Regions from separate parts of the Pseudoalteromonas sp. JC28 genome, predicted to be linked through region 2. Evidence: predicted binding sites of a transcription regulator. Region 2 holds the regulator's gene; each other region holds the start of a gene.
What was found. Region 2 encodes sigma-54, which starts transcription at its own class of promoters, with help from an activator protein. Its sites were predicted from a motif close to GTTGGCACGNNNNTNGNNT; they were not measured.
Positions count from the first base shown of each region.

Region 1: a site for sigma-54 is predicted at 1,481-1,499, ahead of flgJ (flagellar assembly peptidoglycan hydrolase FlgJ). Genes of this name have one in related genera too.
Region 3: a site for sigma-54 is predicted at 2,616-2,634, ahead of fliE (flagellar hook-basal body complex protein FliE). Genes of this name have one in related genera too.

Region 1 covers NZ_QOKX01000001.1:183,168-187,417, forward strand. Annotated here, with positions in the region: gene flgH (flagellar basal body L-ring protein FlgH) at 1-312, shown strand, start outside; gene DS891_RS00690 (flagellar basal body P-ring protein FlgI) at 332-1,432, shown strand; gene flgJ (flagellar assembly peptidoglycan hydrolase FlgJ) at 1,541-2,515, shown strand; gene flgK (flagellar hook-associated protein FlgK) at 2,517-4,250, shown strand, end outside.
Region 2 covers NZ_QOKX01000007.1:478,453-482,702, reverse strand. Annotated here, with positions in the region: gene ptsN (PTS IIA-like nitrogen regulatory protein PtsN) at 1-135, opposite strand, end outside; gene hpf (ribosome hibernation promoting factor) at 137-424, opposite strand; gene DS891_RS17605 (RNA polymerase factor sigma-54) at 454-1,953, opposite strand; gene lptB (LPS export ABC transporter ATP-binding protein) at 2,000-2,725, opposite strand; gene lptA (lipopolysaccharide transport periplasmic protein LptA) at 2,725-3,267, opposite strand; gene lptC (LPS export ABC transporter periplasmic protein LptC) at 3,257-3,811, opposite strand; gene kdsC (3-deoxy-manno-octulosonate-8-phosphatase KdsC) at 3,808-4,250, opposite strand, start outside.
Region 3 covers NZ_QOKX01000001.1:211,960-216,209, forward strand. Annotated here, with positions in the region: gene DS891_RS00820 (PAS domain-containing sensor histidine kinase) at 1-1,039, shown strand, start outside; gene DS891_RS00825 (sigma-54 dependent transcriptional regulator) at 1,036-2,415, shown strand; gene fliE (flagellar hook-basal body complex protein FliE) at 2,673-3,005, shown strand; gene fliF (flagellar basal-body MS-ring/collar protein FliF) at 3,026-4,250, shown strand, end outside.

The DNA of each region.
Region 1 (4,250 bases), on a different contig from region 2:
TCTTTCTCTGGTGATTCGAAGTCTAATCAGTCAAATAGCTTATTCGGGAATATATCGGTCAATGTAACCCGAGTATTGCCTAACGGTAATTTAGTGATCCGCGGTGAAAAGTGGTTAACCCTCAATACTGGCGAGGAATTTATTCGCTTAGAAGGGTTGGTAAGACCTCAGGATGTGACCGCAGATAACACTGTTGAGTCTAATCGAGTGGCAAATGCCAGAATTCAATATTCAGGTAAGGGTGACCAACAAGAAGTGCAAAGTGCAGGTTGGTTAACGAGTTTCTTTATGAGCGCGCTGATGCCGTTTTAAGGTGCTGAAAATGAACAATATGCTTAAGAATATTTTGCTTATCGGTGCGGCCATTACATTGGTTGGTTTTTCTTCTTTGGCTTCTGCTGAGCGAGTTAAAGACGTCAGTATGGTTGAAGGTGTTCGTTCAAACCAACTGGTTGGCTACGGCCTAGTTGTGGGCTTGCCTGGTACCGGTGAGCAAACCAGATTTACCGAGCAAAGCTTTAAAGCGATGTTGAATAGCTTTGGGATCACGATGCCCGCAAGCTTAAAGCCAAAAATTAAAAATGTTGCGGCTGTTGCGGTTCACGCAGATCTGCCACCTTTTGTTAAGCCCGGCCAAACCATTGACGTTACCGTTTCATCTATTGGTAGTGCTGGTAGTTTACGAGGCGGTACTTTACTTCAGACCTTTCTAAAAGGGGTTGATGGTAACGTATATGCAATTGCGCAAGGTAGCTTGATTGTCGGTGGTTTGGGCGCTGATGGTGCCGACGGGAGTCGAGTTGTGATCAACACCCCGACAGTAGGGCGTGTGGCAAATGGCGCGACAGTGGAGCGAGCAGTACCAAGTCCGTTTACTCAGGGTGATTACATTACCTTTAACTTGAATAGACCGGATTTTACTACCGCAAAGCGCTTGGCCGACACTATCAATGGTCTTGTTGGACCAAACAGTGCTAAACCTATGGATGCAGCTTCAGTTCGAGTAATTGCACCAAGAGATCCGTCTCAGCGCGTTGCGTATTTATCTACGCTAGAGAATCTTGAATTCAAACCAGCGGATACCGCTGCGAAGATCATCGTTAACTCGCGCACTGGCACTATCGTTATCGGCAAAAATGTCAAGTTGCAGCCTGCGGCAATTACTCATGGCGGCCTTACCGTAACAATTGCTGAGCAGCAAAATGTGTCACAACCTAATGCGCTGGCGAATGGCGAAACAACAGTGACGCAGCAAAGCATTATCGACGTAAATCAGGATGACTCTCGAGCGTTTGTGTTTGACCCAGGCGTGAGTCTTGATGACTTGGTTAGGGCAATTAACCAGGTTGGCGCAGCACCTGGCGATTTAATGGCGATCCTTGAAGCGCTAAAAGAAGCAGGCGCGATAAATGGTCAATTAGTCGTCATTTGATGTTCCATTATTAATCAACTAGTTAGCCCCGCAATTGTGGGGCTTTTTTTTGGCTCGGATTTTGCATTTCTATTTGTATAGTTATTAACGTCAAACAGTGCTGAGTGTATGAACACCGACCAATTGAAAAATCAAAGCTTTTTTGACCTAGGAAACCTTGATTCGATCCGTAAAGAGGCGCTGAAAGGTGCTGGCGATCAAGGTGCCTCAGATCAGGCATTGAAGAAGGCGGCACAACAGTTTGAGTCTATCTTTACGCAAATGTTGTTACAAAGCATGCGTAAAGCGAATGAGGCGCTAGAGGATAAAGACAGTCCATTTAACTCTAGTGGTGTCAAATTTTTTGAAGAAATGCATGATCAGCAACTTTCGATGCACTTATCTGAGCAGGGCAGCTTAGGACTGGCAGATCTGATTGTGCAGCAGTTGTCTCCTAACTCTGAAAAGTATAAGCCTGCATCAGTAATGAGAGCTGACGGCGATATTTCCTTTAAAAAGCAGGCGACAGCGAGTGAGAGTGTGAATAAACCCGAACCGCAGGTTGTCAATGTAAAGGCAGATGCCTCAAGCGATGAACAAACAGGCTTTGGTTCTCCTGAGGAATTCGTCGATAGAATTTGGGAATACGCTCAAACAGCGGCGAAAAAGTTGGGCTTGAACCCTGCGGTAATGGTTGCACAAGCTGCACTGGAAACCGGTTGGGGTAAACACATCATCAGCAAAAAGGATGGTAGTAGCAGTTTTAATCTATTCAATATTAAAGCGGATAGCCGCTGGAGTGGTGAAAGCGCCAGAAAATCGACACTTGAATTTGAGCAAGGGTTACCGGTGCAAAAGCAAGCCGATTTCCGTGCTTATAAGTCGCTTGAACAAAGCTTTGACGATTATGTCAGTTTCCTAAAAGGTAATCCGAGATACGAGCAAGCCTTAAATAAGGCTGGTGATAGTCACGCCTATTTAAGTGAACTTCAAAATGCAGGCTATGCGACCGATCCGAATTATGCCAACAAAATTAAGTCAGTTTTAAAGCGTATTGATGTATCCGATTTCTTATCCGGTGCGCTAACAAAGGGAGTCAGATGAGATGTCATTTGATCTATTAAATATTGGTGCAGCAGGGGTTAGGGCTAACTCCGAGTTACTACAAACCACCAGTAAAAACATTGCTAACCTAAATACCAAAGGGTATATCCGTGAACGGACTGAGCACGGAACGATGATAGGTGGCATGGTTGGTCGTGGTGAAACCGTGCGTTTGCTCAACCAATTTGCGCAGCAGCAATTAAATCGTGATATTTCTAATCAGTCTTACTACGAGCAGTTTGTCACTGAGGCAAGCCGTGTTGATACGTTGTTTGCACAAGACTCAAACAGTCTGAGCAAAAGCATCAACTCGATGTTTAACAATTTACAAAGCGCGATTAACTTACCTTCATCGACAACTAACCGCTCTTTATTTATGACGGGCGCTCAAGGCCTTGTTGATCAAATGGATAGACTGTCAGGTATTGTTGTTGATCAAAACAGTATTGTGAACGAGCAATTGGATATTTTCTCAGAAGAAGCCAATAACCTTGTGCAAAAAATCAGCGAATTAAATAAACAAGTAGCGAGTAAATCAGCACTCAATCTGAACAATGTCGATCACAGTGTACTTAACGAGCGAGATCAAGCTATCAAGGAGCTCGCTGAACTTGTAGATATAGAAACACTCGATGGTGAAAATGGCGAGAAGCTCGTATTTTTAGGCACTGGGGATGCACTTGTGATGCAAGGTGGAGCCTTCAATTTATTCGCGATGAAAGGCAATCCAGATCCTAATCATAAAGAACTAATCCTAGACATTAAAGATAAAAATGTTGTGCAACTCGAGTTAGATAGCGGCAGCTTGAAAGGCAAAATCGGCGGGTTACTGGCGTTTAGAGATGAAGTGTTGATCCCGGCACAAAACCAACTAGGCCAAATTGGCCTCGCATTGGCAGATGCTTTTAATCAGCAAAATAGATTGGGAATGGACTTAGATGGCAATATAGGTGGAGATATATTTAAAATACCCACCGTGGGTGGCTTTGCTTACAGCGAAAATACAGGCACCGCAGCGCTTACGGCAACACTTGAGCCTGAGCGCGGCAATGAGTTGCCAGCTACCGATTTTCAAGTTACTTATACCAGTGCAACAACCGTTGAAATAACAGCTGTAGATGCCAAAGGCAATCCTATCGGTACGCCGACGACTGGTAATATTGCAGGTGGAGTCATCACGGGAACCGGCGATTATTTTGGCTTACAGATGAACGTAACTGGTAGTGGTGCAACAGGCGATAGATTTCTTGTGAAATTAAACCAACAGGCTGCAACTGGGTTGGAGCTTGCAACTCAAAGACCAGAAGCTCTCGCATTAGCGTCACCAATTCGTACAGAAAAATCAGCAGACAATAATGGTACGGCGACCATCTCAGCTGGAGTCGTCACTGATACCGATCCCGCGACCAGTGCATTTACTGCGGGAACGCCGCCAACGTTGAATGATGGTCCTTATACTTTGACTAAAACAGCCAATGCTAACGAATATACGTTGACCAGTAATTCAGGTACAACGCATACCTTTACGGCTCCAGCGGATGGTAAAGATATTCTGTCTGGAGTGGGAGGAGCAGCACCTGCGCCTTTTGATAACCTTGGCTTCACTTTCGATATTGAGGGTACACCGAATACTGGTGATAGTTTTGAGATCAGCTTTAACACCGGTGGCTTTGATGATAACCGTAATGGTGCAGCGCTCGATGGTCTGAAATCATCGGATTTAGTTAGACAAAAT
Region 2 (4,250 bases):
CAAGATAGCATGCTGACTGGTATTTGGAATTTGGCTATGAGCCAGTTCGCTGATGTATTCTAAAATACGTTTTTTGCTATTAAAAAGGACCGCAGCTTTACTGCAGTCCTTGTTCACTAATTCACTTAATTTCATCTTAGTGTCGAGTGAGCTTCTCTTTGTGTTTAATAACTTGACGATCTAGCTTGTCGATAAGGCCATCAATTGCGGCATACATATCTTGATGCTCTGTTGATGCAAATAGCTCGCCGCCGTTTACGTGTAATGTTGCTTCTGCTTTTTGTACTAGTTTCTCGACATCAAGGATCACATGCACATTATTGATATGATCAAAGTGCCTTTCTAGCTTCGCAAACTTGTTGGTGACATAGTCTCTTAATGAGTCAGTAATTTCTACATGGCGACCAGTTAGATTTAGTTGCATAAGCATTTTTCCTTCTTGGGTTTTACGTCTTATATCAAGCTTTTACGCTGATTTGACGGTGGAATGGCTAGGGATTCACGATATTTTGCAATCGTACGTCTCGCTACCTTAATTCCTTGCTCAGCTAAGATATCTGCAATTTTGCTGTCACTCAATGGCTTCGCGGTATTCTCTGCAGCTATCAGCTTTTTGATAAGTGCTCTAATTGCTGTAGAAGAGCACTCACCTCCATTTTCCGTACTTACATGGCTAGAGAAGAAATACTTCAGCTCAAATATTCCCCGAGGTGTATGCATGTATTTTTGTGTTGTCACACGGGAAATTGTGGACTCATGCATCTCAACCATTTCAGCAACATCATTTAGCACCATAGGGCGCATTGCTTCGGGGCCATGTTCAAAGAATGCCTGTTGTTGTTGCACAATGCAATTGGTAACTTTTAATAAAGTATCATTTCGGCTTTCTAAGCTTTTAATAAACCACTTTGCTTCTTGTAAATGTGAGCGAATAAACTGACTATCCGTACTGGATTTCGCCGTTCTAGACATCGCAGCGTAATGGTCATTTACTCTTATTTTAGGCATAGCATCAGGATTTAGCTCTACGACCCAACGACCTTTTACTTTTTTCACCGATACGTCAGGGATCACATATTCAGGCTCTTCATGAATAATGCTTGCCGCAGGCTTTGGGTTAAGGCTATGTATTAACGTCATGACCTCTTTGAGATCGGCTTCTTTAAGGCGCGTTTTCTTAGCCAAAGTTCGATAGTCACGGCTGGCAAGCAAGTCGATATGCTCTGTCAGGATCATTTTTGTTTCGGCAATCCATGGGGTATCTGGGGCGAATTGGTTTAGCTGAATGCATAAGCATTCTTGTAAACTACGCGCTGCGATACCGACAGGGTCAAAAAGCTGAATGCGTTTGAGTACGGCTTCGACTTCATCTAGCTCAATAGGCTCTTCGCTATTCTCGTCATTAATGCTTTCTAAAATGTCTTCGCAAGACAGTGTTAGAATGCCTGACAGGTCGACCGCTTCAATAATCGCAATCGCAATAGCTCTATCTGTTGGACTAAATGGTGTCAGTTCGAGTTGCCACATGAGATAATCGTGGAGAGATTCAGAGGTTTCCCCTTGATAAACATTATCGTCATCGGGAAGTGGACCTGAGCTTGCAGCAGGCGCTGCACTCATATACTCGTCCCAAGTGACATCCATGGCAAGGTCATCGCTCACAGTGTCTTTGCTCATGGCGGTATCTGAGTCTATCTCATAGTCACTAACCTGCGTTTCATCGGCTGAATCTTGATTGTCGTCAGCACGGCTCTTTTCTTGGCTGTGTTGGTCAGCGTTTTCGCCGTCAGTATTATCACCTTCTTCCACTTCCAACAATGGATTGCTGTCTAATGCTTCTTGTATTTCTTGTTGCAGATCCAATGTACTAAGCTGCAGCAAGCGAATGGCTTGTTGCAGTTGCGGAGTCATTGTAAGTTGCTGCCCCATGCGCAGCTGTAATGATTGCCTCATGTATCTCTAACAATCCTTTTTAACAGTTATTAATACTACGTCTTAACTATAGCTTGAATTGTTCGCCTAGGTAGACATCTCTTACGGTTTGATCTGCCAAAACATGTTCTGGCGTGCCTGCAGCGATTAACTCACCATGTGAAACGATGTAGGCTTTTTCACATACGTCCAGTGTTTCTCTAACGTTATGATCGGTGATAAGCACACCGATACCACGGTTTTTTAGGTGCTCTATGATTGTCTTTATATCTAACACCGAAATAGGATCAACACCAGCAAAAGGTTCATCTAACAGGATAAACTTAGGGTTTGCGGCTAAAGCGCGAGCAATTTCGACTCGTCTTCTTTCGCCTCCCGACAATGCCATGCCCTGTGAGTCGCGAATGTGTTGAATATTAAACTCATCCAGTAACTCGTTTAGTTCAGCTTCTCTTTCAACTTTAGATAAGTCTTTTCGAGTTTCTAAAATCGCCATCAAATTTTGATAGACCGTGAGTTTTCTAAAGATTGAAGACTCTTGCGGTAGATAGCCAATACCAAGTCGTGCGCGGCTGTGCATCGGTAACAAAGTGATATCTTCGTCATCAATCTGAATATAGCCTTTGTCGCTTGGTACTAACCCTACAATCATGTAGAACGTAGTGGTTTTACCTGCACCATTTGGTCCTAATAAGCCTACAATACTGCCAGCCTGAACACTTAAACCAACATTTTTGACGACCTGACGACCCTTATAACTCTTTGCTAGACCAGTTGCTTTGAGCTCGCTCATTAATTGTTACCTTCTTCCTGCGCTTTTTTCTCTTTAGCGTCTTTTTTGTCATCAACAGGAACAAGGATGGTTCTTACTCGAGAGTCTTCTTGGTCTGAGCGCTCAGCGCTGATCAATTGCTTTTCAATGTCATAGGTGATGACTTGAGCATTGATTTTTTGCCCAGTTTGATTGATTTCAGCATCACCAGAAATCACTAGGGTTCCCTTCGCTACGTCGTAACGGATTTCATTTGCTTTGGCTTCTAGCAAGTTGCCATCGGGTTGACGTTCGCTAAAAGTGGCAGGGCTGCCAGTTGCCACAAGCAGTTGCTTGTTAATGCCAAGTTCCGCGCGACGGTGGACCTCTAGGCGATCGGCATTTATCTTTCTGTTGCCATGAATAATAACAACATTCTGTTCAAAAATACCGATGTTGCTTTGCAGTTGAGCTTGCTGACGGCCAGCATCAATAATGACTTCATTTTGTTCTGCAGCAATTGCTAGAGTAGAACTTGCAAGCAAGCCGATGAAAACTAGTTTGTTAATGATTTTACTGGTCATAATAAATTGTCTTTGTGTGGTTGATGAGTTCGATCACTTGCTTTTGTAGATCCGCATGCAGTCCTTTACCTGTGATCCTAAGACTAGGACCGTTGATAACGACAGGGTGTTCCGACTTCATCAATTTTTGCTTAATTTCAACTCTTACATTATCGGCATTGATATCCGTGATCATGGCGTTAGGCGTTAAATTCTTTGCCAACACATTGCCCTCTAATATCAAGGTGTTGTTTTCGTATAGGGTTGCTTCTAATGCGCTTATTTGCCAATTCTGTTCACCGTTATATAAGGTGAAAATGGGCTTTTCAAAGTGACTAAAGCCAAGATCTTGATACAACTCCATCTTATCAGCAGTTACCTGATAGTTTAATAAGCCATTTTCACTATAGGTCGTTTGCTGAAGCGTGGTTGCAACATAATCGGGTTTAGCTAACGGTTCATCTTCTTTTGCTGGATCCGCCTCTGATGGATTAAACATGGGCGACCACATCCATACCATTAAAGAAGCGAAAACAATGAGTAAGATGACACGCAATACGGTCATGTACTTGATCCTTTGGAAGTCAATAAGTGATTTTGGCTGAGCATTAGAAGATCAGTTAGTTCTCTCACGGCACCAAAGCCACCTGGCATCAAGGTCGTGTAATGGGCGATATGTTTAACAAGAGGATGTGCATCATTGACGGCAACGGCAAAACCAACTCGTTCCATTACGGGTAGATCTGGGCCATCATCACCAATATATGCAATTTCGTCATCATTAAGGTTGAGCTTAGTCTTCAGTTCATCATATGCCACTAACTTGTTTTCTTGACCTTGGTAAATATAAGTTACATTTAAACTAGTCATGCGTTGCTGAACTATTTGTGAATGTCTACCTGTGATAACGGCGACTTCGATACCACTATCAATCAAGGCCTTAATACCAAACCCGTCTTTGGTATTAAATGCTTTCAGTTCTTCACCATTGTTACCAAGGTATA
Region 3 (4,250 bases), on a different contig from region 2:
TTTGCTGCAAGAAGCCTACGTCGGTGAGCTAAGCGACCTTAGGCAGCAGGCGAGTTGGTTAAGCCATCTTGTTGATACTATGCCTGCGGGTGTCGTGGTACTTGATGGTCAAGGTATGATTGCCAAGGCAAATCAAATCGCGATGGATATGTTGGGTGAACCACTCGAAGGTGAAAAGTGGTTTAGCGTTATTCAGCGTTCATTTCGACCACAGCAGGACGATGGTCATGAAGTCTCTCTTAAAGATGGCAGAAGAATTAAGTTAGATATTACCGCGCTAACACCGGAACCTGGGCAACTCATTTTGATGACAGATCTCACCGAGACGCGCCGGCTCCAAAGTCGTGTTGCGCATATGCAAAGATTAAGTGCGTTAGGAAAAATGGTTGCCTCATTGGCGCATCAAGTGCGTACGCCGTTATCGGCTGCGATGTTATATGGTGCAAATCTTGGTGCAGCTAATCTTCCTTCGGCTTCTCGAGAAAAGTTTCACGATAAGTTGATGTCTCGGTTAAAAGACTTAGAAAGCCAAGTTAATGACATGCTGTTGTTCGCTAAAAGCGGTGAACAACAAGTGGTTGAGCGAGTGTCAATGCAACAGTTATTGAGTGAAGTCAAAGCGGGTGCTGACGCTATGGTTGAGCTTAACCAAGCAAAGTTGGAAGCATTTTTACCCGAGCCAGATATCGAAATATTAGGTAATCGTACGGCGCTTGCAAGTGCGATCCAAAACCTGATCCACAACAGTATTCAAATAATTGGCAGTGCGGCACACATTGAACTTAATGCAGAGCGCGAGCCGTGTGGCGAGTATGTACGTATCTCAGTTGTTGATAATGGTCCTGGTATTGATGAAACCTTAGTCGACAAGTTGTTTGAACCATTTTTTACAACTAAGTCGCAGGGGACTGGGTTAGGACTTGCGGTGGTTAATTCGGTCGCTAACGCACACAAAGGGTTTGCACAGGCAGACAATATTGAAGGCAAGGGTGCGCGTTTTAGCTTGGTACTACCACTAATTGAGGCGGAGGAACTATGAGTAACAGAGTTTTAGTTGTTGAAGATGATGCTGGTTTAAGAGAAGCACTCATTGATACATTGCAGCTTTCAAATATCGAGTGCGTAGAAGCAAGTTGTGCGGAACAAGCCGTTTTATTGCTCAAGCAAGAAACCTTTTCTTTGGTGGTGAGTGACGTGCAAATGGGTGCCATGAGTGGGCTTGACTTGTTAAAGACCATTAAACTCAACTATCCCGAATTACCGGTATTGATGATGACAGCATACGCGACCATTGATGATGCGGTTGAAGCGATGAGATTGGGTGCCATCGACTATATGGCTAAGCCATTTGCGCCTGAAGTATTGCTCAATATGGTTGGACGTTATCTACCTGAGAAGGAAAAAGAGACAGATGGCCCCATTGTTGCCGATCCAAAGAGTATTAAACTACTTGAACTGGCTGCAAAAGTAGCTAAGTCGGATGCCAGCGTTATGGTACTTGGACCGAGCGGTTCAGGTAAAGAAGTGTTAGCTCGCTATATTCACGATAAATCCGACAGAGCAGATGATCCCTTTATCGCAATTAACTGCGCTGCAATCCCAGAAAATATGCTCGAAGCGACCCTGTTTGGTTACGAGAAGGGGGCATTTACAGGTGCCATTCAGGCGTGTCCTGGAAAATTTGAGCAAGCACAAAAGGGAACGATTTTGCTTGATGAGATCACAGAGATGGATTTGGGATTACAAGCAAAATTACTTCGCGTGTTACAAGAGCGGGAAGTAGAGCGTTTAGGCAGTAGAAAAACCATTTCACTGGACGTCAGAGTGTTGGCAACCAGTAACCGCGATTTAAAAGAAGCGGTGGATGATGGGGTATTTAGAGAAGATTTATATTATCGCCTCAATGTTTTCCCACTAGAGTGGTTGCCACTGAAGGACAGAGCGGGTGATATCGCTGTGTTAGCTGAGCATTTGTTGGTAAGACATACGCAAAAAGCAGGCAAGCCAACACCTATATTAAGCAGCGGTGCAAAGCGCAAGCTCAGTTCACACAGTTGGCCTGGAAACGTAAGAGAGCTAGACAACGTTATTCAACGTGCCCTGATTTTGTTCCAAGGTAATGAAATTCAAGAAGATGATATTTTTATCGAAAATTTCTCACCGATGGCTTTGATTGAGTCTGCACCACTTGTAAATCATGAAGCATCAGCTCTAATGGAGCGCTCTCAAGGTGAGGATGAGATCATTAGCTATAAGGATGAGTTACAGGATAAAGAACACCAAATTATTTTAGATACACTGGCAAAGTTTAATGGCAAACGTAAAGAGGTGGCGGAGGTATTGGGTATGAGTCCTCGCACACTTCGCTACAAGCTGGCAAAAATGCGAGATTTAGGGATTGCGCTACCCGCTTAACCTAAGTTAGCTGAGCTTAAAAACAATGAGTTAGCTCATTGCTTATCCAAACCTCAGGCTAAGCTTTATCTGTTAATTCAAATTTAATTAGGTGCCTATAAAGATCAGCAGATCTTAGGCGCCTAGTTTTCACTTCTATGCACTGCCAATTTTTCGACATGCTAAAAATGTTTCAACATACTGAAAATTAACGATTTTAAGTTGGCACGTTTTCTGCTTTATTACAGGTAACTAAGAGTTATTTTGAGTAAAGCATCATGAAAGTACAATCATCAGCGCTATTTCAAGAAATGCAGGCAATGGCTGCAGAAGCGACGAGAAACACACAGCCATCAGTGCAGCCGGTTAAGACGGCGGCATCTTCGTCGGCTCAGTTTGGCGATTTACTCTCAGACGCACTTAATACGGTTCATGGCTTACAACAAGAAGCGAAACAAAAAGTCACCGCTGTTGAAATGGGTGACAGAAGCGTTTCTCTTGCAGAAGCCATGATAGCGAAACAAAAATCGTCGGTCGCTTTTGAGGCAACAGTGCAAGTTCGTAATAAACTTGTAGAGGCCTATAAAGAAATCATGAGCATGCCAGTTTAATTGAGTGACTGTGGAGAGTAATCGTGGCTACTAATCAATCAACAGATCTTACGCTTTCCGATGCAGCGCTGAATAATGACAGCGGATCGGATGAGCAACAAGAGCAAAAATCAGGCTACTTCAGTGCGCTAAGCGGTGTTGATATGTTGCGCCAGGTTACTCTGGTTATTGCCCTTGCTATTTGTTTAGCAATCGCAATCTTTATTATCATTTGGGCGCGCCAACCAGATATGCGCCCACTTGGTAAATACCCAACAGAAGAACTCGTCGAAACGTTAGACTTTTTAGACCAACAGAAAATTGAATACCAATTAGATGGTAATACCATTTTAGTCGCTGAGTCGGACTATCAAGACATAAAACTACGCATGGCGCGTGACGGTTTTACCCAGTCTCCGAGTTCTGGCACTGATATTCTGATGCAAGATATGGGTTTTGGTGTTAGCCAACGTCTTGAAAGAGAGCGCTTAAAACATAGCCGTGAGCAACAACTTGCGAGAACAATTGAAGAGTTACAAGACGTAAATCGTGCAAAAGTGTTACTTGCAATTCCAAAAGAAAACGTCTTTGCACGTCGCGAGAAAAAACCCTCTGCAACCGTAGTTATTACCCTTAAACGTGGCAAAACGCTTGGCGGCGAAGAAGTTGATTCAATCGTAGACATTGTGGCATCAGCGGTACAAGGCCTAGAGCCTTCACGCGTGACTGTCACCGATCAAAACGGTCGTCTACTCAACTCTGGTTCTCAAGACTCTTTAGCTGCGCGCTCGAGAAAAGAGTATGAAATCGAACGTAAGCGTGAACAAGAATATCTAGAAAAAATTGATAGCATCCTGATCCCAACTGTAGGTCTTGGTAACTTTACCGCGCAGGTTGACTTAACGATGGACTTCAGCGCAGTTGAAGAAACGCAAAAACGTTATAACCCAGATTTACCTGCGGTTCGTAGCGAAACGACGTATGAAGAAAATAATATTGGTGGTTTAGCTGTGGGTATTCCGGGGGCGCTGACTAATCAACCTCCTATAAACTCAAATATCCCAGAGATTGCGGGTCAAGGCGGCAATGGTCAAAGTGCAACACCAAGCAGTAATCAAAAAGAAGCAACCCGTAACTATGAGTTAGATACCACTATTAGCCATAAACGTCAGCAAACTGGGGTTATTCGCCGGATCAGTGTGAGTGTGGCCGTTGACTACCTCGCAAAACCTGATGCTGAAGGTAACATGGCAATGGCGCCGCGTA